DNA from 3 places in the Streptomyces kanasensis genome. Region 3 is predicted to be linked to each of the others. Evidence: riboswitches for the same ligand, from Rfam matches in the RefSeq annotation. Region 3 holds a riboswitch; each other region holds the start of a gene.
What was found. A riboswitch is a leader RNA that binds a small molecule or an ion and turns the genes downstream of it on or off. The one in region 3 is predicted to bind cyclic di-AMP.
Positions count from the first base shown of each region.

Region 1: another riboswitch for cyclic di-AMP. It lies ahead of ACF053_RS16145 (transglycosylase family protein); the one in region 3 lies ahead of ACF053_RS01680 (C40 family peptidase).
Region 2: another riboswitch for cyclic di-AMP. It lies ahead of ACF053_RS22695 (transglycosylase SLT domain-containing protein); the one in region 3 lies ahead of ACF053_RS01680 (C40 family peptidase).

Region 1 covers NZ_JBIBSF010000005.1:481,279-491,408, reverse strand. The annotation lists gene ACF053_RS16165 (Ppx/GppA phosphatase family protein) at 1-318, opposite strand, end outside; gene ACF053_RS16160 (DUF501 domain-containing protein) at 315-917, opposite strand; gene ACF053_RS16155 (FtsB family cell division protein) at 948-1,421, opposite strand; gene eno (phosphopyruvate hydratase) at 1,516-2,796, opposite strand; gene ACF053_RS16145 (transglycosylase family protein) at 3,108-3,785, opposite strand; cyclic di-AMP (ydaO/yuaA leader) riboswitch at 3,790-3,963, opposite strand; gene ACF053_RS16140 (transglycosylase family protein) at 4,224-5,279, opposite strand; gene ACF053_RS16135 (cytochrome P450 family protein) at 5,393-6,658, opposite strand; gene ACF053_RS16130 (hypothetical protein) at 6,655-8,958, opposite strand; gene ACF053_RS16125 (nucleoside triphosphate pyrophosphohydrolase) at 9,007-9,990, opposite strand; gene ACF053_RS16120 (SurA N-terminal domain-containing protein) at 10,000-10,130, opposite strand, start outside.
Region 2 covers NZ_JBIBSF010000009.1:210,421-220,550, reverse strand. The annotation lists gene ACF053_RS22715 (SGNH/GDSL hydrolase family protein) at 1-369, shown strand, start outside; gene ACF053_RS22710 (DUF2382 domain-containing protein) at 603-1,400, shown strand; gene ACF053_RS22705 (hypothetical protein) at 1,497-1,766, shown strand; gene ACF053_RS22700 (vanadium-dependent haloperoxidase) at 1,993-3,270, opposite strand; cyclic di-AMP (ydaO/yuaA leader) riboswitch at 3,711-3,866, shown strand; gene ACF053_RS22695 (transglycosylase SLT domain-containing protein) at 3,872-4,633, shown strand; gene ACF053_RS22690 (hypothetical protein) at 4,617-5,075, opposite strand; partial or broken gene ACF053_RS22685 (Gfo/Idh/MocA family protein) at 5,213-6,234, opposite strand; gene ACF053_RS22680 (sugar phosphate isomerase/epimerase family protein) at 6,270-7,205, opposite strand; gene iolC (5-dehydro-2-deoxygluconokinase) at 7,503-8,489, shown strand; gene iolB (5-deoxy-glucuronate isomerase) at 8,740-9,624, shown strand; gene iolD (3D-(3,5/4)-trihydroxycyclohexane-1,2-dione acylhydrolase (decyclizing)) at 9,632-10,130, shown strand, end outside.
Region 3 covers NZ_JBIBSF010000001.1:395,510-405,639, reverse strand. The annotation lists gene ACF053_RS01710 (HU family DNA-binding protein) at 1-181, opposite strand, end outside; gene ACF053_RS01705 (DUF6098 family protein) at 799-1,284, shown strand; gene ACF053_RS01700 (hypothetical protein) at 1,439-2,359, opposite strand; gene ACF053_RS01695 (aldo/keto reductase) at 2,441-3,274, opposite strand; gene ACF053_RS01690 (hypothetical protein) at 4,187-4,552, shown strand; gene ACF053_RS01685 (hypothetical protein) at 4,549-5,415, shown strand; cyclic di-AMP (ydaO/yuaA leader) riboswitch at 5,899-6,061, shown strand; gene ACF053_RS01680 (C40 family peptidase) at 6,065-6,544, shown strand; gene ACF053_RS01675 (lactonase family protein) at 6,621-7,640, opposite strand; gene ACF053_RS01670 (MBL fold metallo-hydrolase) at 8,044-8,871, shown strand; gene ACF053_RS01665 (isopenicillin N synthase family dioxygenase) at 8,923-9,930, opposite strand.

The sequences.
Region 1 (10,130 bases), on a different contig from region 3:
CGGTTCCACACCGAGGATGTCCACGACGCCCCGGACGAACTCCTCGCGGTTCTCCGCGTCCCGGGAGGCCGAGGTCGCGACGAAGCGGACCTTCTCGGCGCCCAGTTCACGGATGACGGCGGCGTACGCGCGGCAGGCGGCGAAGGTCCGCTCCAGTGCCTCGGGGGCGAGCCGGCCGGTGCGGTCGACGCCCTGGCCGAGCCGGACCACGGTCATCCGCCGGTCCAGGTCGACGAGGGTGCCCGCGTCGGGGTCGACGTCCGCGACGAGCAGGCGGATGGAGTTGGTGCCGCAGTCGACGGCGGCGACCCGGGTCACCGGCCGCCCTCCGCGCCGCCACCGGCGGTGTCCGCCGCGTCCGCCGACGCGCCGCCGGCCCCGGCCGCCGCGCCCCCGGGCTCCCGGTCGGCGCCGACGCACGGGCCCTTCGCCCACCACTCGGGGAGCATCGCGAGCGCCTCGTCCCCCAGGGGGTTGACGCCGGGTCCGGCGACCAGCGAGTGCCCGACCAGGACGTGCAGGCACTTCACCCGGTCCGGCATGCCGCCGGCGCTGGGGAAGCCGGCGAGCACCTCGATGGCGTCGCGGCGCGCGAGGTAGTCCTCGTGCGCGGCGCGGTAGGCGGCGGCCAGCTCGGGGTCGCGCGCCAGGCGCTCGGTCATCTCCTTCATGACGCCGTTCGCCTCCAGCGTGCCGATCGCGGAGTTCGCGCGGGGGCACGTGAGGTAGTACGTCGTCGGGAACGGCGTGCCGTCCGGGAGCCGGGGCGCGGTCTCGACCACGTCGGGGTTGCCGCACGGGCAGCGGTGCGCGATGGCCCGCAGGCCGCGCGGCGGGCGGCCGAGCTGGTCCTGGAAGGCCGCGACGTCGGCCTCGGTCGGCTCGGTGCGTTCGGTCTGCGGAGGGGGCGTTTCCATGCCTGCCTTGATCCTGGTGGAACTACGGGGCTATCGGTTCTCCTGGTCGGCGCGGTCCACGCCGTCCCAGACGTTCGAGTACCAGGGCCGGCCGGTGCCGCCCTGGTCGGGGCGGTGCTCGCGCGCCGCCTCGGGGTCGTTCATGGTGAAGGCCGTCTCGCCGGGGAGCACGTAGTGCAGGTGCCGGCGGGCGAGCTGCCGGACGTAGGCGTCGTCCTGGAGGCGGGCCTTCTCGTCGCGCAGCCGCTCGACCCGGGCCGCCGCCTGCTCCGCGAGCCGTTCCTGCTCGGCGATCTCGCCGCGCTGCGACACGTACTGGCGCATCGGGTAGGCGAGGGCCACGACCATGGAGCAGACCACGAGGGCGAGGAACGCGGCCCGGCCGGTCAGCCGGGAGCGGCGCGCCTGCCGGCGGTTCTGGGAGCGGTAGACGCGGGCGGCGGTCTGCTCGCCGAGCAGTCGCAGCCTCGTCGCGGTCGAGAACCGGTCCCGGTCCTGGCCCATCGGCTCGCCCCTCCTCACGTACGACGTACGACGTCCCCGGACACGGTACGGGACCGTGGCCGGGGACGTGCGCAACTGCGGCGTCGGGCGGGCGTCAGCCCTTGAAGCGCGGGAAGGCGCTGCGACCGGCGTACACCGCGGCGTCGTCGAGGATCTCCTCGATGCGCAGCAGCTGGTTGTACTTGGCGACGCGCTCGGAGCGGGCCGGGGCGCCGGTCTTGATCTGGCCGCAGTTGGTGGCGACGGCCAGGTCGGCGATGGTGACGTCCTCGGTCTCGCCGGAGCGGTGGGACATCATGCACTTGAAGCCGTTGCGCTGGGCCAGCTCGACGGCGTCGAGGGTCTCGGTGAGGGAGCCGATCTGGTTCACCTTGACGAGCAGGGCGTTGGCCGCGCCCTCCTCGATGCCGCGGGCGAGGCGCTCGGGGTTGGTGACGAACAGGTCGTCACCGACGAGCTGGACCTTCGTGCCGAGCTTCTCGGTGATGGTCTTCCAGCCGTCCCAGTCGTCCTCGAACAGCGGGTCCTCGATGGAGACAAGCGGGTACGCCTCGACGAGCTCGGCGTAGTACTCGGTCATCTCGGCGGCCGTGCGGGACTTGCCCTCGAAGGCGTAGGCGCCGTCCTTGTGGAACTCGGACGCGGCGACGTCCAGGGCGAGCGCGATGTCGCGGCCCGGGGTGTAGCCGGCCTGCTTGATCGCCTCCAGGATGAGGTCGAGCGCGGCGCGGTTCGACTCCAGGTTCGGGGCGAAGCCGCCCTCGTCGCCGAGGCCGGTGGACAGGCCCTTCTCCTTCAGCACCTTCTTGAGGGTGTGGTAGACCTCGGTGCCCCAGCGCAGGGCCTCGGAGAAGGACTCCGCGCCGATCGGCGCGATCATGAACTCCTGGATGTCCACGTTGGAGTCGGCGTGCGAGCCGCCGTTCAGGATGTTCATCATCGGCACCGGCAGCAGGTGCGCGTTCGGGCCGCCCAGGTAGCGGAAGAGCGGGAGGTCGGAGGCCTCGGAGGCGGCGTGCGCCACGGCGAGGGAGACGCCGAGGATGGCGTTGGCGCCGAGGGAGGACTTGTCCGGGGTGGCGTCCAGGTCGAACATCGCCTGGTCGATGAGGCGCTGCTCGGTGGCGTCGTAGCCGACGAGCTCCGGTCCGATCTGCTCGATGACGGCGAGCACCGCCTTCTCGACACCCTTGCCGAGGTAGCGGTCCTTGTCACCGTCGCGGAGCTCGAGGGCCTCGAACGCACCGGTGGAGGCACCGGAGGGGACGGCAGCACGGCCGGTGCTGCCGTCGTCGAGGCCGACCTCGACCTCGACCGTGGGGTTGCCTCGGGAGTCCAGGATTTCCCGGGCTACGACGACGTCGATGGACGGCACGAGCATCTCCTTCTGGGATGTGACGCGTGGAGTGCAGGGGCTTCACCCTTGCGGCAAGAGCCTAACCGGCTCCGGGGCCGGTGCCCGCGACCGCCCGCCTCCTGGGACGAAAAAGGGCACAACCACCCATGAGTCGGGACGAACTGACAGCGTCCCTACTGATGAGTAATCACGCTGAGCGGGTCGACACTCATCCGTCCTGGCCCGGTTCGCCCCGTTTCGTACGGGAGTCGTGACGACGGAGGGCCCCGGTCCGACCCACCCCCGGGTGGAGGGCGCGTCGGGCCGGGGCCGGTCGCCGCGGGAGGGGGTCAGCTCAGGTGGAGCTGCTGGCCCGGGTAGATCAGGTCGGCGTCGGAGACGATGTCCCGGTTCAGGTCGAACAGCTTCTTCCAGCCGCCCGTGACCTTCTCGGCCGTGGCGATGGAGCCGAGCGTGTCGCCGGCCTTGACGCGGTACTCGCCGTCGCCCTTCTCGACCTTCGCACCGGTCGGGGTGGTGACGGTGCCGGAGGACTTCGGGGCGGCCTTGGGCGTCGCGGCCTTCGGCGCGGTGCGCTGCTCGCTGCGCGTGGTGGGCTCCTCGGCGGTGCGCTCGGCGGCGGCGCCGTCGTACGCGGCACCGGACAGGCCGACGCCGCAGCTCGGCCACGCGCCCTTGCCCTGGCCGGCGAGGACCTTCTCGGCCACGGCTATCTGCTGCGACTTGGAGGCCTTGTCGGCGGTCTGGGCGTACGCGGTGCCGCCGTAGGCCGCCCAGGTGGAGGCGGAGAACTGCAGGCCGCCGTAGTAGCCGTTGCCGGTGTTGATCGACCAGTCGCCGCCGGACTCGCACTGCGCGACGCGGTCCCACTCGGCGGCGGTGGCGGCGTTCGCGGTCGTGGCGCCGAGCAGCGGGGCGGCGACGGCGGCACCCGTGATGCCGGCGAAGGCGGCGAAACGGACGGCCTTGGACGGGCGGCGGTGCTTGCGCTTGCCGGAAGAAAGCATGGTTGTGTCTCCTCACCGACGCCTACGAGGTGAGCTGTCGGGTTCGGGCCTGGTGAGTGCCCGGCCGTGCGCTGGGTGGCGCACGGCTTCACCCCTAGCCGGTCCCGGCCGTCCTCGGACGGCCCGGCCCCGGCGCTTACCTTGGGTCCCCCGCTCCTGCCCACGGCGCTGGAAGCGTCGACTGTTCCCGTCGCCGGCGGCAGGATTCGGCGTTACCGGTCGGACGGGGCCCGCGGTGGCGAGCTGGTCTCGACGGTAATCACAGACCGCCCCGAAGTTCAAAGGGGGACATCCGGGTCAATCTGCCCCTACTTGCCTGTCCCTTACGGGTGTTTGCGCAGGTAGGGGCCGAAACGGACGGACCGGGCGGCGGCGACGCACCAGTTGGGGTGAAGAGACTCTTGTCTCACTTCCGAGAAACGGACATTCAGCCCGTAACTACCCCTCGGACGGGGCGAGATCGAGGCTCTGGCCAGGGACGATGAGGTCCGGGTCGGTGCCGACGGCCTCGCGGTTGGCGTCGTAGAGGGCCGTCCAGCCGCCGGGCACCTCGTGCGCGTCCGCGATGGCCCAGAGGTTGTCGCCGGGCCGGACCGTGTACGTGCCGTCGGCCGCGAGACCGTCGGCGGTACGTGCCGTGGCGTCACCCCGCGAGGTGGGCGTACCCGTTCCGCGCCCTTCGACCGCGGCGCCGGCGTCGACGGAGCCGTCACCGGGGACCGGGGCCGTCGGACCGGCCGCGCCCTCCTCCTTGGCCGGCTCGCCGCGGTGCTTGCCGGTGCCGGACGCGGGGGTCGGGACCCCGCCGTCGACGGGGGCCTCGCCGGGGGCCGTCGGGGACGGCTCGGCGGTGGACCCGCCCGGGGCGGTCGGCGTCGCCGCCGGCGCGGTCGGCGACGCGGTGGCGCCGGAACCCGCGGGGGCGCCGGTCTCACCGGAGCCGGTCTCACCCGAGCCGGGCGCGCCGGAGCCGGTGGCGGCCTCGGTGCCGGTCGCGGGCCGGTCCGCCGTGGAGGGCGTGCCGGCGTCGGGGGCGGGCTCGGCGGACGCCTCGGGCTCCTCGGCGCTCGCCGACGGGGCGGGCGAGGTGCCGGGGTCGGTCTCCGTGGTGGAGCCGCCGCCGACGGTCAGGCCGGCGATGGGGGCACAGGTCTGCCAGGCGGCGGCGCCCTGCGCGGCGAAGACCTTCTCCGCGACGGCGATCTGCTGGGCGCGGCTGGCGAGGTCGGCGCGGGGCGCGTAGGCCGTGCCGCCGTACGCCTGCCAGGTCTCCTGGGAGAACTGGAGGCCGCCGTAGTAGCCGTTGCCGAGGTCGGCGCTCCACATGCCGCCGGTCTCGCACTCGGCGACCCGGTTCCAGGTCTCGGCGTCGGCCGCGGACGCGGTGCCCGCGCCGAGCAACGGCAGGGCGATCGCGGATCCGGTCACCCCCGCGGCGACGACGAGGGCGGGGGCCTGACGGGGTCGACGGTGTCGTCCGTTCCCGGAGCGCATGCGTTCAACCTTTCGCGTGACTGCTGAGGTGACGGTGAACGTAGCGGCATTCGAACGCCAGTCACAAGTCGATGCAGGGGAGATTACGCGAAGATCACAGTCATGACGGAGTGTCAGCTTGCTTCGGGGGTGAACTCCACCGGCAGCGTGCGCAGTCCCCGCATGATGAGTCCGCCGCGCCAGCGCAACTCCTCCGGGGGGACGGCGAGGCGCAGGTCGGGCAGGCGCGTCAGCAGCGTGGCGAGCGCCGTCTGCCCCTCCAGCCGGGCGAGCGGCGCGCCCAGGCAGTAGTGGATGCCGTGCCCGTAGCCGAGGTGCTGGTTGTCGCTCCGCGCGAGGTCCAGGGTGTCCGGCCGGTCGAACCGCTCGGGGTCCCGGTCGGCGGCCGCCAGGACGACCAGGACCGGCTCGCCCACCTCGACGCGCTGCCCGCCGAGGGTCAGCGGCTCGGTCGCGAAGCGCCAGGTGGCGAGCTCCACGGGCCCGTCGTACCGCAGCAGTTCCTCGACGCCGGTCTCCAGCAGTCCGTGTTCCCCGGCGGCCAGCGACCGCTGGAGGCGGGTGCGCTGCACGTCGTCGCGGAGCAGGGCGTACGTGCCGTTCCCGATGAGGTTGACCGTGGTCTCGAAACCGGCGAACAGCAGGATGAAGGCCATCGCGGCGGCCTCGTTCTCGGTGAGGTGCTCGCCGTGGTCGGAGGCCCGGATGAGCCCGGAGATCAGGTCGTCGTCCCCGCCCCGCCCCAACCCCTCCCGCTTGCGGTGGATCAGGTCGACGAGGTAGGCCCGCATCCGCTTCACGGCCCGCGCCACCCCGCCGCGCGGCCCGCCGCCGTGCCGGATCATCTGCCCGGCCCAGTCCCGGAAGTCGTCCTGGTCCTCGGCGGGCACCCCGAGCATGTCGCAGATGGCGTGGATGGGGAGCGGGAAGGCGAAGTCGTGGATGAGGTCGGCCTCGCCCTTCGCGGCGAAACCGTCGATCAGCCGGTCCGTCAGCTCCTGCACGCGGGGCGCGAACTCCGCGACCCGGCGCGGGGTGAACGCCTTCGACACGAGCCGGCGCAGCCGCGTGTGGTCCGGCGGGTCGATGTTGAGCAGGTGCGTCATCAGCTCGGCCTTGCGCTCGCCGGGGATGCCCGTCTTGCCCTTGGCGTGCGCCGGCTCGGCGTGGTGCGCCGGGTTCTTGCTGAGCCGCTGGTCGGCGAGGGCCTGCCGGGCGTCGGCGTACCGGGTGACCAGCCACGCCTCCACCCCGCTCGGCAGCCGCGTCCGGTGCACGGGTGCGTGCTCCCGCAGCCAGGCGTACGCCGGGTACGGATCGGTGGCGAACTCCCAGGTGAAGAGCTCGGGGGGGACGGCGGGGTCGTGGGGAGCGTTCACCCCCCGACGGTATCCGGCCCCTCGTCGAGGGCCCGCACGGCACCCGGGTGCCCGGCGTCGGCGGCCTTCCGCATCCAGGCGGCGGCCTCCTCCGGCTCGTACTCGGCCAGCAGGCGGGCCATCCGGTAGGCGCCGTAGGCGTCGCCGAGCTCGTGGCCGCGCGTGTACCAGTCGACGGCCCCGGGGCGGTCGTGCTCCTGCTCGCACATGACGCCGAGGTGCGTCGCGGCCGCGCCGAGCCCCTGGGCGACGCACTCGTGGAGGAACAGCTCGGTGGCGTTCCGGCTGCGGAACCGGTCCGGGGCGCGCTCGACCGGCCGGGCGGTGTCCAGCGCGTCGGCGGCCCGGCGCAGCCACAGCTGCGCGAGCAGCTCCTCGCCCCGGTAGCGGTGGAGCGCCCCGAGGCTCCCCGCGACGGAGGTGCGACCCGCGACGAGCGCTTCGCTGTAGCGGTCGAGGGCCCGTGCGTCGTCGCCCTCGGCGAACAGCAGGTCGCCCAGCCGGTGCGCCGCCTCGGGGTCGCCGCCGGCCGCTCCCTCGTTCAACCAGCGGTGTGCCCGGTCCACGAGCAGCAGGCCCAGCCGGGTCGCCGCGGTGGCGTCGCCCGCCTCGGCGGCCTGCTGGAGGTACGGCTCGGCCGCGCGGAGTTCGCCCCGGTCGGCGAGGAAGCGGCCCAGTTCGGCCGCGGCGGGACCGTGCCCGGCGGCGGCGGCGTTCCGCAGCCATTCCACCGAGCCGGTCAGCCGCGCGAGGCGGTGCATCGCCACGGCGTCCCCCGCCTCGGCGCGCGCCCGGTAGTGCCGGCCGGCCGCCTGCGCCACGGCCTCGTGGTCGTGCGCCAGGGCCAGGTCCCACACCGCGTCCGGCACCGGGGGGAAGCCGTCGTCCGCGAGCGCGTCGGCGACCAGGGAACCGTACGCCCGCCATCCGTCGTCCTCCTCGACGAGCAGTCCGGCCACGCCGAGGCGGGGGCGGGCCGCCCAGGCGAGGACGTCGTCCAGGTCGCCCGCGTCGTCGGGCGCGTGGTGCCGGTACGCCGCCCGCAGCAGCTCCGGGGGGACCGGGTGGTGCAGTCCGCACCGTGCCAGGTCGATCGCGGCGCGCACCAGCAGGTGGCCGCGCGGGTGGCGCGTGGGGCGCTCCGCGCGCCGCCACTCCTCCCACAGGTCGGGGCCGACCGCCAGGTAGGCGGTGACGGCCCGGCCCTCGCACCAGTACAGCGCCGTCTCCAGCCGCCCGTCGTCCCGGGCGACGAGCCTGCCGGTCTCGGCGAGGCTCCACTCGGCGCCCAGCTCCACCGTCCGCGCCCGGCTGAGGACCCGCGCGGGGCCCGGGGCGCCGAAGCGGTGCTCGTCGTACGCGGCGTCGGACATGGTCGCGAGCACCGGCACGCCCCGGGCGGTCAGCCGGGCGAGGAGCGGGGCGTCCAACCCGTGCGGCCCGAGGTGGCGTTCGAGGTCGTCCAGCCACAGGACGCACCGCCCGCCGCGGGCGGCCATCCGCTCGGGCAGGTCCCGCAGGTCGCTACCGGCCGGGGGCACGCAGACCCGCCGGTCGGGCAGGACGCGGCGCAGGGCGGCCCAGGCCGTGGTGGTCTTGCCGGACAGGGGTTCGCCCGTGACGAGCACGAGGCCGCCCTGCCCCGCCGGCCCGGTGAGGAGCCGGTCCAGTTCGGTGTCGGCGTCCCGCTCGACGTACGGGCCGTCGTGCCGGGCGCCGAGGGCGAGCGGGTCGGCCGTGGCCGCGTCGAGCCAGACCGCCGGGTCGGGGGCGGGCGGCGGGCCGTAGTGCAGGGCGCCGATGGTGCCGGCCTGGATGACGGTGGCGGCGGTGCCGCCGGAGACGGTGTTGCGCACGTCGTGCGCGGTACCGCCGGGTCCGGGCCCGGGCCCGGACCCGGTGGGTGCGGGGCCGGTGGGGCCGGATGCGCCCGGGGCGTGCGGGCCCAGCGGGGCGTGCGGGTCGGACGGGTCGTGCGGGCCCGAGGGGTCCGACGGGGCGTGCGGGTCGGCCGGGCCGCGGTCGCCGGCACCGCCGCCGCACTCCTCGACGAGGGCGCGGATCCGCCGCGGGGCGCGGGGGTCCCGCTTGGCGGCGTGGCGCAGCCAGTGCTCCAGCCCGGCGCGGACGATCCGGTCGTCCGTGCCCGAACGCAGCTCCTGCTCGATGAGCACGAGTCCGCCCGCGTCCCCCAGGTCGTCCTCCGTCAGTCTCGCCCTGACCCGGGGCCACGCGGCGCCGCGCATGATCCCCAGCAGGGCGGTGACGTCGGCGGCCGTGAGCCTCTCCCCGTACGCCATCACGCGCCCTCCCCCGACTCGCCCGCCCCGTACGCCCGGTGGGCCACGTTACCCAGCCGGCCGGGCCTCCGCCGCGCGGATGGCGTCCCGGTAGGTACGGGCCGCGGCCCGCAGCGCGGCCTCCGGGTCGACCCCCTCGGCCTCGGCCCGCACCGCCATGGCGAGGAGTTCGTAGCCGATGCCGGGACCGGTCGGCGTCGGGACGTCCAGACCGGCGGTGCGCACCCGGCCGGCGAGCTTCGACGCGAGGGCGAGGCCCGGCTGGCCGAGCGGTACCCCGTCGGTCACGGAGGTCCGCTGCTTCTCGACGGCCTTCGTGCGGAGCCAGTGCTCCTTGACCTCCTCCGGGGTGTCCGCGGTGGCGTCGCCGAAGACGTGGGGGTGGCGGTGGACGAGCTTCTCGACGAGGGTGCCCGCCACGTCGTCGACGGAGAACGGCCCGTCCTCGTCCTCCTCCGCGATGCGGGCGTGGAAGACCACCTGGAGGAGGACGTCGCCCAGCTCCTCGCGCAGCTCCTCGCGGTCGCCGTCCTCGATCGCCTCGACCAGCTCGTACGCCTCCTCGATGGCGTACTTGGCGAGGCCGCGGTGGGTCTGCCGGGACGACCAGGGGCAGGCGCGGCGGATGCGGTCCATCACCTCGACCAGGTCGAGGAGGCGCGCGCCGGGCAGGTCGTACGAGCCGGGCAGCAGCTCCAGGTCCGGCATGGCGACGCGGCCGGAGCCGGCGAGGCGGGCCAGGCCGTCGGTCAGCGCCCGGTCGCCCTCGCCGGCGGCCAGGACGACCACCGTGCGGCCCCCGGCGCACGCCTCGACCAGCTCCTGCGCGGTAGGCGCGGCGACGGCGACCTCGACGCCCGCCTCGCGCAGGTACGGCAGCTGCGGGTGGCGGTCGTCGGGGCAGAGCACGCGGTCGGCGGAGCGCAGCGCCTGCCAGGCGGGCCAGGACAGCACGCCGGGGGCGACCCGGTGGCTGGTGGTGAGGAGGACGACGCGGCCGGTGGCGGGGGTGTCTGCGTGCTCAGCGTTCACCCCTCGAACCTACAGGCCCTCCGGAGCCGCCCCCTGGTCCCGGGTGACCTGGCGGAGCCAGGGGGCCTGGTAGCGGCCGAGCTGGATCTTCGCGTCGTCCCAGGTGCCGTACCGGGGGTTCACGTCGATGTCGAGGGACT
Region 2 (10,130 bases), on a different contig from region 3:
CAGCAGCTGATGACGATGATGGCGAAGGCCGCCCTCGCCCGGGGCGCTCACCCGGTGCTGCTCACCCCCGTCGCCGCCCTCACCTGCTCCGGCAGCACGGCGACCAGGAACCGCGGCTTCGTCGAGCAGACGTACGCCGCGGGGACCGCCGCCCGGGCGCCGGTCGTCGACCTGCAGACGCTGAGCGTCTCGCTCTACAACAGCCTGCGCTTCTGCCCCCACGACGGCGACTACGGATCGGGACCCGTAGGGGCCTTCTTCTGCGACGACCGCACCCACTTCGACACCCACGGCGCCCAGCGGGTGGCCAGGCTCGTCGCCGGTGACGTGCGCCGGCAGAACCTCCCGCTCGCCGCGCACCTCAGGTAGCGGGATACGGCCCGGTGGGACCAGGGGCCGGCCCCCGGCCCCACCGGCACCGGCCCCCTGCCTGCCTCGCCGGCACCGACCCCCCTGCCCGTCGCCGTCCAGCGGGGCCGCGACGAGCAGGGAGGCCGGTGCCGACGGCGGTAATGCCGTTTTTGTGCGCTAGGGGATGTTTCGTCCCGTCGAGATCGGTGAGCCGGACGGGGAAGCCCCGATGAGGAAGCAGGAGGGTTCACATGATCACCCGAGAGCAGATCCCGAGCGTGCTCGACCATCCCGTCTACGACCCCGACGGGAGCAAGATCGGCGAAGCCAGGCACGTCTTCCTCGACGACGCCACCGGCCGCCCGGAGTGGGTCAGCGTCAAGACCGGAATGTTCGGCACCAGTGAGTCCTTCGTGCCGGTCAAGGACGCCACGGTGGTCGGTGACCACCTGGAGGTGCCCTACGACAAGAGCAAGGTCAAGAACGCGCCCAACGTGGACGTCGACGCGGGCGGGCACCTGTCCGAGGACGAGGAGCACCGGCTGTACGAGCACTACGGCATCGCGTGGGACGAGTCGTGGGAGCAGGCCAACCGGTCCGGTGAGGGAGGCTGGGCCCGCTCCGACACCGAAGGCCGGACCAGGCCGGCCGCGACGGACCGCGGCGCTGACGACGCGATGACCCGCTCCGAGGAGCGGCTGCACGTCGGCACCGAGAGGCAGGAAGTGGGCCGTGCCCGCCTGCGCAAGTACGTGGTCACGGAGGAGGTCCAGAAGACCGTCCCCGTGCGGCACGAGGAGGTCCGCGTCGAACGCGAGCCGATCACCGACGCCAACCGCGACGCCGCACTGTCCGGCCCGGAGATCACCGAGGCCGAGCACGAGGTCACGCTGCACGCCGAGCGCCCCGTCGTCGAGACCGAGGCCGTCCCGGTGGAGCGGGTGCGCCTGGAGACCGAAGAGCACGTCGAGGAAGAGGAAGTCCGCGGCCAGGTCCGCAAGGAGCACATCGAGACCGATGGGCCCGACCGGCGGCGCGACGACCGTTGACCACGAGCGTCCCGTAGGCAGAGGACGAGACCGGCCGCCCCGGCGCCCATCGAACCCTCCCGCGGGGAGCACCGCCCGTCGCACGAGGAGAAGCACATGCCCAAGGTCGAGCAACCGCTCACCGACGACAGCATCAAGGTCCGCCAGCTCAGCCACTACCAGTTCAGCTGGGTCGCCGGCGACCCCGCCGGCCCCGGTACCTTCACCCTCCAGCTCGTCCTGGACGAGGGTGCCTGGGAAGAGGTGCTGACCGTGGACGCCGCTGACGCCGACGTCCTGCAGGACCTGCTGTCGAACACCGGAACCGTCCACTACGACGTCGCCCGTCGCACCCTGATGTTCGGCGTCACCCCCACCGGCAGCTGAACGAGGGCCGGCGGCCGCGTCATCGCGGGCGCCAGGAGCGGGGCGGCCACGTGCCACGACCGGAGCGAGGCCGCCCCGCTCCGCCCGCCTCGGGCCACGGATCGCCCGTGGGACGCGTTCGACGTGCCGGCGTACCGGTCGGTCCCCGGTGCGACTGTGCGCGCGGGCACGCCGGCGGACGGGAGGACCCCGTTCCGCCGGCGTACCCGCGCGTCGGCGTGCCGCGTCAGCCGCGCACCGGCCGGAAGTACCGGCCCAGCGCCCAGGCCGCCACCTGCCGGCCCGTGGCGTTGGCGACCACGTCGGCCGTGCGGGTGTGGATGCCCGCCCACACCCGGGCGTCGATGGCGTCCCGGTCGTAGTCGCGGGCGTGGGTGTAGGTGCGGGTGGCCTTCGCGACGATCGACGTGATGCGCAGGTCCAGCCGCGGGCTGCCGGACAGCAGGGTCAACGTCCGCGTCAGAGCGCCGGCCGTGGCGGCGTGGCCGCTGAGGTAGTCGGGGTGCGCGGGGGTTTCGAGGAGCGGCTGCCAGCCGGGGGCGGGCTCGGTGCGCGGGTTGCCGTCGTTCGCCGCCTCGTGGAGGGCGGTGACGGGTCGCCAGGAGCCGTAGCGGAGCTTCGCGTCCCAGGCGGCGATGACGGTGTCGGCCTGCACGGTGTTGACCGCGGCGTACAGGCGGGCGGTGTCCACCAGGTCGAGGCGCCGGCGGGCGGCCCGGTCGGCCAGGGCCCCCTGGAGGTCGAGCTTGGTGAAGAACAGCGCGGTGGAGGTCTGCGCCGGGGTGCGCCGTGAACCGGTCTTGGAGCCGAAGGTCTTCACCTCCTCGAGCTCGGCGGCGTAGCGGGCGGAGGTCAGCGCGGGAGGCGGTCCCGGGCGGAACTGCTCGGGCCGGTCCATGAGCAGCGGGCGGAGCCGGCCCAGCCACGCGCTGGCGAAGGGCTCGTGCGCGGGCGGGGTGGGGCGCCAGACGCCGGTGCCGGGCGCGTGCGGGAAGTCGACCTTGGTGCCGAAGCCGTCACCGGCGCGAAGGTCGATGACGTGCCGGGCGGCCCGGTGGCCGAAGGCCACCCCCGCGTCCTCCGCGGGCCCGTCGGGCACCTTCGCCAGGGAGGCGGTGTGGGCCTTCGCCAGCTTGCCCGCCGCCTGGGGGAAGGCGTGACGCAGGATGTCGTGGGCGGCGGTCGCCGCCGCGGCGACGGCCGAAGCGGGGCGGGGTGCCCGCTCCCGCCACCGGTAGGGCTCGTAGCGCCCCTCGACGCCGACGACCGCGTTGTAGACGGCGACCGAGACGAGGGCGTGCCAGAGCACCTCCTCGGACGCGCTCCCCTTCTGGTCGACGGTCTCCGCGGTGGTGCGCGCCCAGTCGACGACGACGGAGCGGGCCGATCCGGGCGCGGCGGCGCGGGTGGATTCCGGCACCGCCGCGGAGGGAGTGGTCGTGGCCGCCAGCGTGGTGAGGCCCAGAAGCACCGCCGAGGTCGCCCACACCCGACGGTGAGCCATGAGAAATGCCGTCTTTTGCACTATCCATCCCTTTGTTGGCCGTTTCCGATCGATTTAACCCTGAATGCTCGTCGAGGTGACGCAACCGCTCGGCGCGTCCCCGGACCCGTCCGGGCGGCGCGCTCACCCGAACGGCTCCGACGCGCGGTCATGTCCGGTTCGTCGCCGTCAGTGGCCCTTGGGGTGTTTTGGGGTTGTGAGTGGTAATTGGCCACCGTAGAGGGCGCATTGCGTCGCCCGGTCGCGGCCGGCGCGTCCCGTGACGTCGGTCACGCGGGGAACCGCCCGTCATTCCCGGACGGCCTGTGGTGTCAAGGAATTCACGCGGAATGGTCTTGGGAATTGATCACCTGTGGGAATTCCGGGCCTTGTTCCCGTCGACCGCCGTCGTCTACGGTCACCGCATTCCGGAGGGAACGCCGAATCCTGCCGCCTTCCGGACTCCGCACCCACTCACGCACGGCAGGAGCGGGGGAACCAGGTAAGTCGCCGGTCCGGTTCCCGGAGCGGCTCGGGGTGGAGTGGTGGCCGCGGCCACCGCCGGACATCTCCCGTCCGAACCCGACAGCTCACCTCGCAGGCGCCGGAGAGGAACGCCCCCATGCCCGCACAGGGTAAGCACCGCCGTCCCAGGAACAACCGCCTCGCCCGTACCCTCGCCGTCGCGAGCACCGGTGGAGCCGCTCTCGCCCTGCCCCTGGTCGGCGCCACGACCGCTTCGGCGGCGCCCGCCACGACGCAGCTGGCCGCCCCGGCGCAGGTCACGGCCGCGCCGACCGCCGCCGTGACCGCCGCCAAGCCCACGACGTACTCCGTGGCCGCGGGCGACACCCTCTTCCGCATCGCCGCCGACCACGCGGTCACCGGCGGGTGGAAGAAGCTGTTCCAGGACAACCGTCCGGTCATCGGTGACGACCCGTCACACATCCGGCCCGGCATGAAGCTCACGCTCGGCGCGAAGGCCGCCGAGCGCCCCGCGCCGGCCCGCGCCGACCGCTCCCAGGCCCGCCCGGCCGTGGCCCCCGTGCAGGCGAAGACGTACACCGACGACCTCGACGGCTGGATCAGGGAATCCCTGGACGTCCTGGCGCGGCACGGAATTCCCGGCACTTACGAGGGAATTCACCGGAACATCATGCGTGAATCCTCGGGAAATCCGCTCGCGATCAACAACTGGGACTCCAACGCGGCCGCCGGAACGCCTTCCAAGGGCCTCCTCCAGGTCATCGACCCGACCTTCACCGCGTACCACGTGCCCGGCACGCCGCTGGACCCGTACCACCCGGTCGCCAACATCACCGCCGCGTGCAACTACGCGGCCGACCGGTACGGCTCCATCGACAACGTCAACGGGCCGTACTGACCGTCCCTCCGGGGCAGGTCCCCGAGCCCTGCCCCGGATCCGGCGGCGCGGTGAGGCCGGAAGCGTCCGCGGACCAGCCCCCGCCGTCCTGGTTGCCGCAGTCGTTCACCGGCCGGTGCTCCGGCCGCTGCACGACGTTGCCCACGCCGAACAGGAGACCGCCCGCGCCCGGGGCGTCCGCACCCGTGCCGTCCGGGCCGGGGAGACCCGTACCCGGGAGGTCCGTACCGGGGACGTCCGTACCGGGGAGGTTCGTACCGGGGAGGTTCGTACCGAGAACCTCCGTACCGCGGGGGCCCGGGTGGGCGCTGATCGTGCCGCGCCCGCCCGTGCCGCGGCCGTCCGCGTCGGTGACGGCCGCGACGGCGGCCGTGGCGGCACCCGCGGTCACCGCGAGCGCGCACGCCAGGGCCGGCGCGGCGAGCAGGATGCGTCCAGGCATGGGGACCCCCTTCGAGGAGACGGTGTCCCGGCCACTGTGCGCGCCACCGCCCCGGCCGCACGCCCATTGCTCCGTCCGGCGGCGCGGTGCCCGCCCCGGCAGCCGCGCCGGCGGGAGCGCACCGGCGCCGCTGCCCGTCAGGCGTAGAGGGCCGGGCGTTCGGCGAGCGCCACCTCCACGCGTCCCCCGCCGGCCTGCGCGCGCACCCCCGCCTCGCACACGGCCGCCGCCGCGTACCCCCGTCCCAGCAGCTCGGCCCGGTGACCTCACCGCGCCGCGTGGCGTCCACCCAGGCCCGCACCTGGCGGTCGTACGCGTCCTCGAACCGCTCCTCGAACCCCGCCGCGACCCGGCCGCCCCAGCGGCCCGCCGTGGTGAGGAGCATGCCGTGCGCGTCGCCGATCCGCGCCGTGCCGCTCTCGCACACCGCCTCGGCCTGCACCTGGTAGCCGAAGCGGCAGTTGAGGTAGACCTCCACGTCGGCCAGGGCGCCGCCGTCCGTCTCGAGCACCACGAACTGCGGGTCGGCGAGCCCCTCCGGGGCGTTGCCCGACGCCCTCGGGCGCAGCACCGTGACCGCCGCGACCTCCTGACCCAGCAGCCAGCGGGTCACGTCCACCTCGTGCACCACCGAGTCCTCGACGAGCATCGCGTCGGTGAACCCGGGCGGCGAGGCGGCGTTGCGGTGCCGGTGGTGCAACATCAGCGGACGTCCCAGCCCGCCCTCGTCCAGCAGGGCCTTCAGCCCGAGGTACTCCGCGTCGTACCGCCGCATGAAGCCCACCTGGACCAGCCGCCGCCCGAGCCGCTCCTCGGCGCGCACCACCCGCAGTGCCGCCGCCGCGTCCGGGGTGAGGGGCTTCTCGCAGAGCACGGGAAGTCCGTACTCGAGCGCCGTGAGCAGCGCCGCCTCGTGCGCCGGGCCGGGGGAGGCGACGACGACGGCGTCGACGCCCGGCGCCGCCATCGCGGCGGCCGGGTCGGTGTGCACCGTGCAGCCGTCCACGGCCGCGGTGACCGCCGCGGCCCGCCCGGCGTCCACGTCCGCGACGGCGACCACCCGCGCCCCGGCGATCACCCGGTCGATGCGGCGGACGTGGTCGGCGCCCATCCGGCCGGTGCCGACGACGGCGACGCCGAGCGTCCCGTGCTGGGTCATGGTCCAGGGTCCCTTCCGGGTGAGCGGGGACGCCGTCAGGCGCCGCAGGAGCGCAGGAACCGCCGTGTCCGCACGGCGACGGGCAGCGGCTTTTCCGGCGGGCACGGGTACATGTCCTGCTCCACGATGGCGAACAGGTCCACGCCCAGGCGCTGCGCCGCCGCCAGGACCGGGGGGAGGGCGGGCACCCCGGACGGCGGTTCGCACATCACGCCGCGCCGCACGGCAGGCCCGAAGGCGACGCCGTTCGCCACGACGTCGGCGAGGACGGCCGGATCGACCTGCTTGAGGTGCAGGTAGCCGATGCGCTCGCCGTACGTCTCGATCAGCTTGACGCTGTCACCGCCGCAGTAGGCGTAGTGCCCGGTGTCCAGGCACAGGTCCACGAGCCCCGGGTCCGTGGCGTCGAGGAACCGCTCGACGTGCTCCTCGGTGTCGAGGTGCGTGTCGGCGTGCGGGTGGACGACGATCCGCAGGCCGTACCGGTCCCGCACCTCGCGGGCGAGCCGCTCGGTGCCGCGCGCGAGGTGCGTCCACTGCTCGGCGGTCAGCTCCGGCGGCTCGACGAGCGCCGCCGTGCGGTCGTCCCGCCAGAACGACGGGATGACCACCAGGTGCCCGGCCCCCACCTCTCGCGCGAGCGCCGCCACCTGACGGACGTGCGCCCAGGTGGCGTCCCAGACGGCCGGCCCGTGGTGCAGCGAGGTGAAGACCGTGCCGGCCGAGACCCGCAGGCCGCGCCGGGCCGTCTCGTCGGCGAGCCGGGCCGGGTCGGTGGGCAGATAGCCGTACGGGCCCAGCTCGATCCACTCGTACCCCGCCCCGGCGACCTCGTCGAGGAACCGCTCCCAGGGCACCTGCCGCGGGTCGTCCGCGAACCACACCCCCCACGAGTCGGGGGCGGAGCCCACCCTGATGCGGTCCAGGAGCGGGGGACCGGCGGGGCCCGACACGGGGCCGGCGGCGTCCATACGGCGGTCCTTTCACCCGGCGGGCGGTCGGCGGGGCGGGCGAGGGACGACGACGGGGCCACGGGGGTGAGGGGAGCCGCCCGCGGGCGCGCCCCGGTCCCGGGCCGGCCGCCCCGGTCGCACGGTTCGGATACAAGTGGGTGGGCGGCGCCCTGTCAACACCTTGTCAGGACATCCTCTCAGGACGAGGTCAGGATGTCCGTACACGGCGTTGACACCGCCCCGGGCACCCCGTAGACCTGGGGACAGCGGTCACCGCCCCCTGCCCACCGCCCGCCGGCACCAGGAGCGACGCGCATGCCCCACTCCGCCGAGACCTTCGACCTGATCACCATGGGCCGCATCGGCGTCGACCTCTATCCGCTCCGGACCGGCGTGCCGCTGTCCGAGGTCGAGACGTTCGGGAAGTTCCTCGGCGGTTCGCCCACCAACGTCGCCGTCGCCGCCGCCCGACTGGGGCGCTCCGCCGCCGTCGTCACCCGCACCGGGGACGACCCCTTCGGCACCTACGCGCACCGGGCGCTGCGGGACTTCGGCGTCGACGACCGCTGGGTCGCCCCGGTCGCCGGACTCCCCACCCCGATCACCTTCTGCGAGCTCTTCCCGCCCGACGACTTCCCGCTCTACTTCTACCGCCGACCCAAGGCCCCCGACCTGGAGATCCGCCCCGACGAGCTCGACCTCGACGCGCTCCGCGCCGCCCGGGTCCTGTGGACGACCGGCACGGGACTGAGCGCCGAACCGAGCCGCACCGCGACGTTCACGGCGCTGGAGGCCCGCGACCGGGCCGGCACCACCGTCTTCGACCTCGACTGGCGCCCGGTGTTGTGGGACGACGCGACCGAGGCCCGCCGCCACTACGCCCGCGCCCTGCGCCACGCGACCGTCGCCGTCGGGAACGTCGACGAGTGCGAGCTCGCCACGGGTCTGCGCGACCCCCTCGCGTGCGCCCGCGCCCTGCTGGACGCGGGGGTCGACCTCGCCGTCGTCAAACGGGGCCCCGGGGGCGTCCTCGCCCTGCACCGCGACGGCACGGCCGCCGAGGTCCCGCCCGTACCGGTCGACGTGGTCAACGGCCTCGGCGCGGGCGACGCGTTCGGCGGCGCCCTGTGCCACGGACTGCTGGCCGGCTGGGGGCTGGAGCGCACGCTGCGGTACGCCAACGCCGCCGGCGCCCTCGTCGCCTCCCGGCTCGCCTGCTCCGACGCGATGCCCACGGCGGCCGAACTGGACGACCTCCTCGCCGGCGGACCGGCGCACACCGCGCGTACCGCCCACGGCTGACCGCACCGCCGTGTTGACCGACCGGCCCCCCGGCCCCGCCACCGGACGGTACGACCGCGCCCGCCCCGGGCCCGTACGCCGAACCCCCGCCCGAGCGGCCCGCACCCGCGAAGGGCCCCTCCCGCGCCCCCCGGCACCCCGTGCGCCCGGCCGCACTCGTGCCCGGCGCGTGCCGACACCCCCGGCACGCCGGCACCCCGGCGGCGCCGCCATCGACACCGCCACCGACACCGGCTCCCAGGGAGCAGTCATGACCGCATCCGACCACCTGCCCGCCGGGGCGACGGCGCACGGCCCGTACGCCGTCGACGTCACCCCCGAGTCCGCCGGGTGGGGCCACTGCTCCCTGCGCGTCCTCGCCCTGCCCCCCGGCGGGCGGCACGCCTTCGACACCGGCGGCAGCGAGTGGATCGTGCTCCCGCTCGCCGGCGCCTGCACCGTCGAGGTCGACGGGCTCACCCTCCCGCTCGCCGGCCGGGCCGACGTCTTCACCGCCGTCACCGACTTCGCCTACGCCCCCCGGGACGCGCGGGTGGAGCTGACCTCGCGCGGCGGCGGCCGGTTCGCCCTCGCCGGCGCCCGGTGCGAGCGGCGCCTGCCCGCCCGTCACGGCCCCGCGTCCGGCGTCCCCGTCGAACTGCGCGGCACCGGCACGTGCAGCCGCCAGGTCAACAACTTCGCCGCGGCCGACGTGTTCGACTGCGACCGGCTGATCGCCGTCGAGGTGCTCACCCCCGGCGGCAACTGGTCCTCGCACCCGCCGCACAAGCACGACGAGCACCGCCCCGGCGAGGAGTCCGTCCTGGAGGAGATCTACTACTTCGAGGTCGCCCCGGGCCGGCACGGCGCCCCCGGCCTCGGCTACCACCGCGTCTCCCCGTCGGGGCACGGGCGCGGCACCGACCTCCTCGTGGAGGTCCGCGACGGCGACACCGTCCTCGTCCCCGACGGCTGGCACGGCCCGTCCGTCGCCGCCCCCGGGCACGACATGTACTACCTCAACGTCATGGCCGGGCCGGGCGCCGAACGGGCCTGGCTGATCAGCGACCACCCCGACCACGCCTGGGTCCGCGCCACCTGGCGGGACCAGCCGGTCGACCCCCGCCTGCCCCTGTACGCCCCGCCGAGCCCGTGAGGTGCCGATGAGCCGTCCGACCCGCCGCCTGACCGTCGCCCAGGCGCTGGTGCGCTTCCTGACGGTCCAGTACACCGAACGCGACGGGGTGCGGCGCCGGTTGGTCGCCGGCACCTGGGGCATCCTCGGCCACGGCAACGTCGCCGGGATCGGCCAGGCGCTGCTGGAGGCGGGCGGGCAGGCCATGCCGTTCCACCAGGGCCGCAACGAGCAGGCCATGGTGCACGCGGCGGTCGGCTACGCCCGGCAGTGCAACCGGCTCTCCGCCCAGGCGGTCACCACGTCCATCGGCCCCGGCGCCACCAACCTCGTCACCGGCGCCGCCCTCGCCACGATCAACCGGCTCCCCGTCCTGCTGCTGCCCGGCGACGCCTTCGCCACCCGCACCGCCGAGCCGCTGCTCCAGCAGCTGGAGCACCCGGTGCACGCCGACGTCTCCGTCAACGACACCCTCCGCCCCGTCTCCCGCTCCTTCGACCGCGTCACCCGGCCCGAGGCGCTGGTGC
Region 3 (10,130 bases):
AGCTGCCGAAGCCCATGAGGCTGACCGTCCGGTCGCGACGAAGCGCCTCGGCGAGGGTCCCCGCGTCGGCGACCGTGCCGAACAGGGCCTCCAGGACCCGCCCGACTTCGTCGACCGACACCCGGCCGCCGCGTTCCGCCGCCTTGCGGGCCGTGGCCTCCGCCAGCGCTGACCTGTCCACAAGCAGCTCCAAGCTCCGACAACAGGATGGGGTTCCGCCCGCCGCACCACCGGCGGGCGGGCCCTTCGACGCTAACCGCTGCCCGGTGCCCTCCGCATCGCCGACGGCCGACGGCACGGCCGAACGGGCGAACCCCGACACGCCACCCCCGCCCGGCCGCCCTCTCGCGGTGCCGGGACTCGTCCCGTCACCGGGGGGAGGGCCACCCCTTCGCCTTCAGGCCGACCGGCCGTCCGTCGGCGACGGGCGGACCGCCGTCCCCCAGGCGCCGCGCGCCCGGTACGGCCGGCTCGACCGGCGCCCACGGTTCGCCGAGCCGCGCCGCCCGGCGCGCTGACCCGCCGGGATCCGGAAGCCCGAGCCGACCCGGCGGGAGCCGGGCGTCAGGGGCCAGGGGCCGGGATCCGGGAGTCGGGAGTCGGGAGTCGGATGTAGCGCCGGGCGTCGAGGGCGGGGCGGCCGGGGGCCGGAAGCCGGCCCGGGTATGCCCGCCCAGGCGGTCACCCCGGCGCTCCGGGGCCCGGCACCGAGTGCAGCCACCCAGCTCAGCGGGGGAATCGACCCCGGTCCGCCGGGGTACGCGGCGTTCGTCCCGTACGACGAGGAGCGTGAGCCACATGGAGGAGACCGTGATGCCGTCGCCGCTGACGGCGGCGCCCGACGGCCTGACCGAGCTGCCGAACCTGAGCAGCCTGACGGAGCTGGCCGGGCTCCTGGGGCGGCACGGCTCGCTCTACGTCCGCTGGTCGCGGGGCCCCGCGGAGGACTTGGGGAGCAGCCGCAGTGTCGACCACCTGACCGGTATCACCATGCCCGGCCTGTCGGCGAACCCCCTGGCGGTCGAGGCGTGGTGGGGCGACCGCCCCGTCCGTCTCTGGGTGGCGCGCCGCCTGTACGACTACTGCCACCTCCGTCAGGAGCGCAACGGCGACGTGCGCCCCTGGGCGCTGCGGGGCAGGGAGGTGGGGCGTGGCCCGGACAACGAACCGCTGGTGCGGGACGTGGAGCCGGTGTGCTGGATCGACCTCGCGGTCATCGAGGAGGCCCAGGAGGAGGTCGCGGCGCAGCGGCGCCCGTGGGGGCCGATGCGCCGCGAGCCGTGAGGGCCGGCAGGACGGATGAGGGCCCGGCAGGACGCCTGCGGGCGGAAGAGGACGCGAGGGCGGGGGAGACGCGTGAGGGCGGGGGCGGTCCGGCATGACGGCCGGACCGCCCCCGCCCGTGTCGCCGCGTCGTCGGCGGAACGCCGTCCCGCCGTCAGCGGGCCGGGGCGCGGTCGCCCGCGCCGGCGGCCTCGTACAGGTCCCGGTCCGCCAGGATCAGGGAGCGCTCGCGCACGCAGTCGGCGTGGACGACCACCTCGCTCGGGTCGAGGCCGTCGATCGCCTCCTGGACGGCCTGCAGGGCGGGGCCGTACCGGCGCAACCGCCGCAGCGCCCCCGCCTTGCGGAACAGCGCCTCGGGCCCGAGCCCCCCGGCGAAGGCCGGGGCCTCCAGCAGCCGCAGCATGCGGTCCGCCTGGTCGGGCAGGTCCTCCCCGAGCCACAGGCCGTGCAGCAGGGCGTGGACCACCTTGTCGTCGTCACCCGCCCGGGCCATGACGGAGTCCAGCAGCGGCAGGCCCTCGGTGCGCGAGCGGCCCAGCAGGGCGAAGACGCGCATCGCGTCGCTGTACGGATCGAGGTCCGGCAGCTCGCGGGGACCGCGGCCGAAGAACTCCTCGATGGCGGCGCACCGGAAGTCGTACCGGAGCGTGGTGAGGAAGCAGTGCCACAGTGCGCGGCCGTACGGGTCGCCGGGATCGACCGACGCCACGTGCGCGTCGCTGAGGAAGAGCAGGGCGCTGCGGCCCGCCGCCCGAGCCCGCCAGGAGAGGTCGCCCGTCACCCGCGCCGACTCCGCCCAGGACGCCGAGCCCCGGGCGAGCCACAGGGCGGCCTCCCGCGTCCAGTCGCGCCCGGAGTCGATCTCCTCCGCGACGCGGGCGCGCACCATCACCCAGCCCCGCTCGCGCAGGGCCGTGTCCTCGGACGCCAGCGCCCGTTCCACGGCCTCCGCCGCCCGGGGCAGCCGCCACAGTCCGACCGCGGCCCGCTCGGAGACGGGGGTCCACTGCGGCGCGAGCGCGGCGACCTCCTTCGAGGTCCGCTCCACTCCGGGGTCTCGGTCCATGTCCATGGGGCCCTTCCTGCGCCGTGCGGTGGGCGGGCCGGGGTGCGAGACGGCCGCGACCCGCCCGGGCGCATGCGGTTCAACCGGTCAGCGGACGTCGAACTCGGCCGGGTCGGGGCCGAGCCGCTTGCCCTCGTCGAGGGCGGCGAACGCCGCCATGTCCTCGGCGTCCAGCTCGAAGTCGAAGACGTCGATGTTCTCCCGGATCCGCGACGGCGTCACGGACTTCGGGATGACGACGTTGCCGAGCTGCAGGTGCCAGCGCAGCACGACCTGCGCCGGGCTGCGGCCGTGCTTGCGGGCGACGGCGGCGACGGCCGGCACCTCCAGCAGGCCCTTGCCCTGCCCGAGCGGCGACCAGGCCTCGGTGGCGATCTCGTGGCGGGCGTGGAAGGCGCGGGACTCGGACTGCGCGAGCTGCGGGTGCAGCTCGATCTGGTTGACGGCCGGGACCACGGAGGTGGCGTCGATCAGCCGCTCCAGGTGTTCGGGCAGGAAGTTCGACACGCCGATGGCGCGGGCACGCCCGTCGGCCAGGATCTTCTCGAACGCCTTGTACGTGTCGACGTACGCGTCCAGCGCCGGCACGGGCCAGTGGATGAGGTACAGGTCCACGTAGTCGAGGCCCAGCCGCTCCAGGGAGGCGTCGAAGGCGCGGAGCGTGGAGTCGTGGCCCTGCTCGCTGTTCCACAGCTTGGTGGTGACGAACAGCTCCTCGCGGGGGATGCCCGAGGAGGCGATGGCCTGTCCGGTGCCGCGCTCGTTCTCGTAGACCGCGGCGGTGTCGACGCTCCGGTAACCGGCTTCCAGGGCGGTGCCCACGGCGCTCGCCGCCTCGTCGTCCGGGACCTGCCAGACGCCGAAGCCGAGCTGCGGCATGGAGACACCGTTGTTCAGGATGAGGGAGGGGACCTTGCTCACGGGCGGTCGATCCTTACGTCGTCATCGGTCGGTACATCCGGGGATCAACGATCACACCCGGTGACGCATTCCCGGATCGGTGGTTTCCATGTCGGCCGGCCGGACGGTCCCGCCGCCGTGGCCGGCGGCCCCGGGGCGACGGCCCTGCAGGTGGGGACGAGCAGGGCCCGGACGGCGGGACGGGGGGCGTTACGCCGGACGAGCGTCGGCGTGCCGGCGTCGTCGACCACCGCGCGCGGGCCGGTGCCCGGCGGCACGCAGGCGCACGGATGGGTGGCCGCGTCACGCAGGGTGACGCGGCCACCGCTCGGCCGAGGGGGTGTCCGGGCGGGCCGCGGCGGCGAGCCGCCCGCCGGTCAGCAGCTGCGACCCGAGGTCCGCGGGCACCGCCGCCGGGACGCCGACGAGCGCCGGATCGACGCCCCCCGTGAGCACGGCTCCGGCGGCCGGTCCGAGGCGCGGCGCGGCCGACGTGGCCGCGCTCCACGAGGACGACGCGGTCGAGGCGTGCCCGTCGGGGGAGCGGAGGGCGGGGGCCGGAAGGCGATCCGCCGGCTTTCGGAGGGGGTGCCCGCGGTCGCCTGCACTTCCCTCCGCCCCGCCGCGCCCGACGCTGGTGGGCGGGCCCCAGCCCCCACCTCCACCCCGCCCGCCGACGGCTCGGACGCCAGGGGGCGCGTCGTCGGCCGCCAAGCCGGCGGCAGTCGGCCGCGGGTCCCCGGCCGACCGGCGTTCCCCCGACCGCCACCGCCGGTCCCGACGCCCGGGGCACGCACCTCTCGGGGCCGGCGCCCGGCAGCGGCGCGGTACCGGGTGTGCGGCCGATCGGGTGGGCGCGCCCGGGCCCGGCCGCCGGGCGCGCGGGAGCGCGGGCCCGACGGGGCTACGCTCACCGGCGACTCGGGAGGTCACATGGTCGACGGGGTGATCGGGCGCGCCGCCCGTACCGGTGTGCTGGTTCTGGTGTGCGTCGGGGGAGCGGCCGCCTGCGGTTCGTCCTCCGAGCCGGGGGACCCGCCGGCGTCGCCGTCGAGCAGCCTCCTGCCCGCGTCGCCGACCGCCACGCCGCCGGGCACGCCGTCGTCGCCGTACGCGAGCCGAACCGGCCACTACCAGGTGCCCCAGGTCCCGCAACCGCCCACCGACCGGGGCGCGACGACGACGGACCCCGGGGTCGCGCCCACCCAGACGGTCGCCAGCCCCGACCCGAAGACCCCCGGGCCCAAGCCCCCGGGTCCCGAGAGTCCCGGCGTCGAAGTCCCGCCCGACGCCCCGTGAGCGGGGCCCCGGCGGAGCAACCCCTCGCCAAGGGCCGGGCGGGCGGCGGCGACACGTCGGGCACCGCGCTCGTCAAGGCCCTCGTGGCGCAGGCGTCGCTCGTCGCGGCCCTCATGTTCTACCTCGGCGCGATCTACACGGGACGCTTCTACGGGTACTTCCACCTGGGGCCCGCGTCCCTCGACTTCGCCTTCTCCCACCTGGCGCTGCAGAGCCTCCACCTGCTCCGCCTGGAGGTCCTGACCGTCGGCGCGGTCCTGGTGGTGGTCCTGTTGTTCGCGCGGGCCGGCGCTCGCGAGCGGCCGCCGGTCAGGGCCGCCGCGACGGTCCTCGCGTGGCTGGCGCGCCTCCACCTGGTGTTCGCGGTCGCCGGCCTGGTGCTGCTGGTCCTGTGGCAGCGGATCCAGCCCTACGGCTGGGTCGCGCCGCTCACTCTCGCCGTGGGCCTCCTGCTGGGGCAGAGCCCGACCGTGCGGGGCGGACGCCCGGAGGGCCTGTGGGGCAGGGCCGTACCGGTCTTCGCCGCGCTCCTCCTGTTGTTCTGGTCCCTCACGCTCGTGGCCGGGCACCTCGGCGAGCGGGACGCCCGGGACCGTGCGCGCACCGTGCGCCGGTGGCCCGCCGTCGTCGTCCTGAGCACCCAGCGGCTGGCCATCGCCTCACCGACGGTCACGTACGAGCAGCTCGGCGCCGACCTCCCGCACCGCCACCGCTACACGGGACTGCGCCTCCTCCTGGAACGCGCGGGCCGCTACTACGTCGTGCCCCTGGACTGGCAGCGCAGGACGGATCCGATCTACGTCCTGAAGGAGAGCGAGAACACCTGGATCGCCCTCATGCCGGGAGTACAGCCCTCACGCTGAACCCGGCCGCAGGCCGGAGGGAACCGTTCCGGGGCACGGAAGCGTACGGGGGCGCGCACGCCGGCGTTCCGGTACGGGGCGTTCCGGTACGGGGCGCCCCGATGCGACCGGCCCCGGGCCGCGTCCCGTGCCGGGGAGCGACGGACCGGCTGGAATCGAACGAGCTGTGGGGCGCACCTGGGTGACCGGTATTCACCCGTGCATCGAGACCCGGATCGCAGGCTGCGGCGGCACCGCGCGGACAGTCGTAATCGGAAGGGGTGATTCCGCCGTGAATCCCCCTGTTCACAGGGGGTTTCAGGCCATCTCGCCCTGCCCGGAAACACCCGGAATGTCAGGAAGGGGTGAGCGGTGAGGAGTCTCACAAAAAGCCGAATCTGTTCGAACTTTCGGCTCGACATGGGTCAAGATCCGTGACGACGACAAGCCCTCGCCGCCGTGGCGGGGCGGTCCGGGCGGACGCCGAGTCCTGCCGCTGCCCGGATGACTGAGTCGACGGTATGTGAATCGGCAGGAGTGGAGGACCCAGCAGTACGGGACGTGTGCACCACGGCCGTCCCTTGGGGTGAAGCCGCGTCAGCGGCCGGGCAACTTCGCCAGCCCGAACCCGACAGGTCATCCTTCGCAGGCGGATGACGAAGGGTTGCGCATGACCGCGCAGATGAATGTCCCGTCCGTGCTGTCCCGGACCGGTACGGTCTCGGCTCTCACCATCGCCGCAGTCTGCGGCTCGCTCCTGGCCCCCGGTGTCGCCCCGCAAGCGGAGGCCGCGGCTCCCGCGCCCGCCGTCAAGGCGCTCAACGTGGCGGCCTCGAAGAAGGGCTCCCCGTACAAGTACGGCGCCGTCGGCCCGAAGCGGTTCGACTGCTCCGGGCTCACGCTCTACGCCTACAAGCAGGCCGGCAAGACGCTGCCGCGCACCGCGCAGCAGCAGTACAACAAGACCCGGCACATCTCGGCCGCCGGCCGCCAGAAGGGCGACCTGGTGTTCTTCCACTCCGGTGGGCGGGTCTACCACGTCGGCATCTACGCCGGCAGCAACAAGATCTGGCACTCCCCGAAGGCCGGTTCGGTGGTGAAGCAGGAGCGGATCTGGTCCAAGGCGGTCTACTACGGCCGCGTGCGCTGACGGACACCGTCGGCGCGGGGTGCCGGGACGGCGACGCGTCCCGGCACCCTTGCCGTGCCGGCCGCGAGGGGGCCGTTCAGTCGAGGACGACGCAGGCGGCGGCCGGCAGCTCCAGGGCACCCGCCGGGTGTGGCGTCCCGGTCTCCGGGTCCACGTCGAACCACGTCACGTCGCCGGACCACTCGTTGGCCACGTACAGGCGGCGGCCCGGGGCGTCGAGCACCACGTCCCGCGGCCAGACGCCGCCGCAGCCCACGCTCCCCGTGACGCGGGGCTTCTCCGCGCCGTCCTCCAGGGAGAGCGTGAGCAGCCTGTCGCTGCCGCGCACCGCCACCCACAGGAAGCGCCCGTCCGCCGCGACGCCGACGACCGACGGGTGCAGCCGGCCGCCCTCCGGAGCCGGGTCGGTGTCCACGGCGACTTCCGCGAGCGGCTGCAGCACTCCTGACGCACCGTCCCACCGGCACACCGTCAGCTGCGGTGCCAGCTCGTGCAGGACGTAGACCACCTCGCCGTCCGGGTGGAAGGCGAGGTGTCGCGGCCCCGAACCCGCCCGCAGCGCCGCCTCGCCGTGCACCCGCAGCCCGCCGGTGTCCGGGTCGGGCGCGCAGACCCGCACGGAGTCCGTGCCCAGGTCCACACCGAGCACCCAGCGGCCGCCCGGGTCCCCGACGACCTGGTGGGCGTGCGGCGCCTCCTGCCGGTCCGGGTCCGGGCCGGAACCGTGGTGCGCGAGGACCACGGGCGGCCCGCCGACGGCGCCGTCGGGCGCGAGCGGCAGGCTGCTCACGCTTCCGGAGGCGTAGTTCGCGGTCAGCAGCCTGCCGCCGGCGAGCCCCAGGTGGGTCGGCCCGGCGCCGCCCACCCCGACCGGCGGGCCGAGCGGGGTGAGCCGCGGCCCGTCGGCCCGGAAGGCGGTCACCGCGCCCGGGTCCGTCTCGCTCACCGCGTACAGCACCCCGGCCCGCCGGTCGAGGGCGAGCCACGCCGGGTTCGGCGCGGTGGCGACCACCGCGACCGGGGTCAGCGCCCCGTCCCCGGGGTCCACGGCCGCGACGGTGATGCCGCGGCCACCTCCCGAGGTGTACGAACCGATGTACGCCCACCGCTCGGGTCCCGGCCCACCACCCGGCCCCGCACCTGGCGCGTCGTGTGCGCCCCCGCCCGGCGCGCCGCCGGTACCGCCCGCGTGTGCCGCCGCCGCGTCGTCGCCCACGGTGTCCCCTTTCCTCGCATGTCCTCGGGTGTCCTCGGGGTCCGGCTGTCCTCGGGCGTCCCCGCTGTCCTTGCCCGCGCCGCCCTGGCCGTCCTCGTGGCCGTCCGGAGCCCATCGTCACCGGGCGACGCGGTCGCCGCGCGCCGGAACCCTCTTCCGGGCGGTACGGGTACGGCGACCCGCGCGGGGTGCGGAGGTGGCACGGCCGGGGCGATGATGGACGTACCGGAGGACCCGCGCGGCCGCGAACGCCCACCCCCGGGGGGTGCAACGGAGCGCCGCCATGACCACGCACAAGGTCGGCCGTGACATCACCGTCCTCGGGGACTCGCTCCCCGTCCCCGGGATGGGCTTCCTCACCGTCAACGCCTTCGTCCTGCACGCCCGCGAGCCCGTGGTCGTCGACACCGGGCTCGGCCTCCCCGACCGTGACTTCCTCACCCGGCTCGGCTCCGTGATGGATCCGGTCGACGTGCGCTGGATCTGGCTCACCCACCCCGACCGCGACCACACCGGCGGGCTCTTCGACCTGCTGGAAGCCGCCCCCGACGCACGCGTCGTCACCACGTACATCGGCGCGGGCATCATGTCCACCGAGCGGCCCCTGCCCACGAGCAGGGTCTTCCTGCTGAACCCGGGACAGTCCCTCGACGTCGGCGACCGCACCCTGTACGCCTTCCGGCCGCCGCTCTTCGACAACCCGGCGACCGTCGGCTTCTACGACGACCGCTCCCGCACCTGCTTCAGCTCCGACTGCTTCGGCGGCCCCATGCCGACCTCCGAACTGGCCGACAGCGGGGACGCCGGGGTGCTGGACGCGGACGAGTTGGAGGGGGCGCAGCTGCTGTGGGCGACCGTCGACAGCCCGTGGGTGCACATCGTGGACCGCGACGGGTTCCTGGCCGGCCTCCGGCCGCTGCGCGAGATGGACCCGGAGACCGTGCTCTCCGTGCACCTGCCGCCCGCCGTCGGCATCACCGGGCGGATGCTGGACACCCTCGCGAAGGCGCCCGCGACCGACCCGTTCGTCGGGCCCGACCAGGAGGCGCTGGAGCGGATGCTCGCCGGCTTCGAGCCGGCGCGCCCCCGGGGCGGCGCGCCGGCGGCGTGAAACGGAGGACCGTCCGGCCCGTACGCGGGCGCGGGCGGTCGGGCGGCGCGGTCAGCCGGCCACGAGCTCCGGGTGGTGGCGACGGGCCACCTCCGGGTGGGCGCGCACCCATCCCTTCAGCTCGTTGCGGCCGTACTCGGCGTGCAGCGGGTTGGCGCCGTCCTGGGCGACGCCCGGCGCGTGCTCCAGGTAGGCGCCGGGAACCGTCTCGATCACCGCGTCCAGGCGGGGGTTGTAGAAGAACGGCACGGAGAACCGCTCCACCGCGCCGGGCGGGCTGACGACCCGGTGGTCCGTCGCCGAGAGGTACCCGTCGGTCGCTATCTCCAGCAGCTCGCCGAGGTTCACGACGAACGCGCCGGGCAGCGGCGGCACGTCCAGGTAGCCGTCGCCGGAGCGCACCTGCAGGCCGCCGACCTCGTCCTGGAGGAGAAGGGTCAGGAAACCGTAGTCCTTGTGCGCGCCGACGCCCTGGGCCGCCCCGGACGGCGCCGACCCGGGGTACCGGATGAGCTTCGTGTGCAGGTGCGGCCGGTCCGCGAACGCCCCGTCGAAGAAGTCCGCCGGCGCCCCCAGGGCGGTGAGCAGCTCGCGCAGCAGCCGGTGGGCCACCCCGGCGAGCCGGTCCTGCCAGGCGAGGACGGCCGTGCGCAGCTCCGGCAGCGCCGACGGCCACTGGTTGGGGCCCTCCAGCCAGAGGTACGCCGGGTCGTCCGGGCCCACGGGGACGGGCGGGCGCTCGGCGCCGACGTCCAGCTGGTCGCGCCAGTCGGAACGGCCCCCGGTGAGCTCGTGCCCGACGCGGGTGTAACCGCGGAAGTGGGGCGAGTTCAGATTGCTCAGCGCCAGCCTGTCGGCCTCCGGGAGGGCGAAGAACGCCCTGGTCAGTTCCAGCAGGCGGGCCGTCTCGCCGGAGGTGACGCCATGACCGGTGAGGTGGAGGAACCCGACGTCGCGGGCCGCGGCGAGCAGGTCGCGGTGGAACGCGTCCCGGGTCGCCGGGTCGTCCGCCGCGGACAGGTCGATGACGGGCAGCGAGCGGGTGGTGGCGGCAGTCATGGCCGGCATGGTGGCCTTCCGTTTCGAGTGTGACGAGGCCCCGCTTCCCGATGTTGGCGGGATCGCGGCGTACGGAAGGCGCCGGCGTGGGTGTGCCGGAGAGCGTGCGTCCGCTGCAGGACCGGTGGAGAGGTGGAGAGGGGGAAGTCAGTCCTGGCGCAGACAGCTCATGGTCGTGACGCGCACGTAGTCCACGTGGC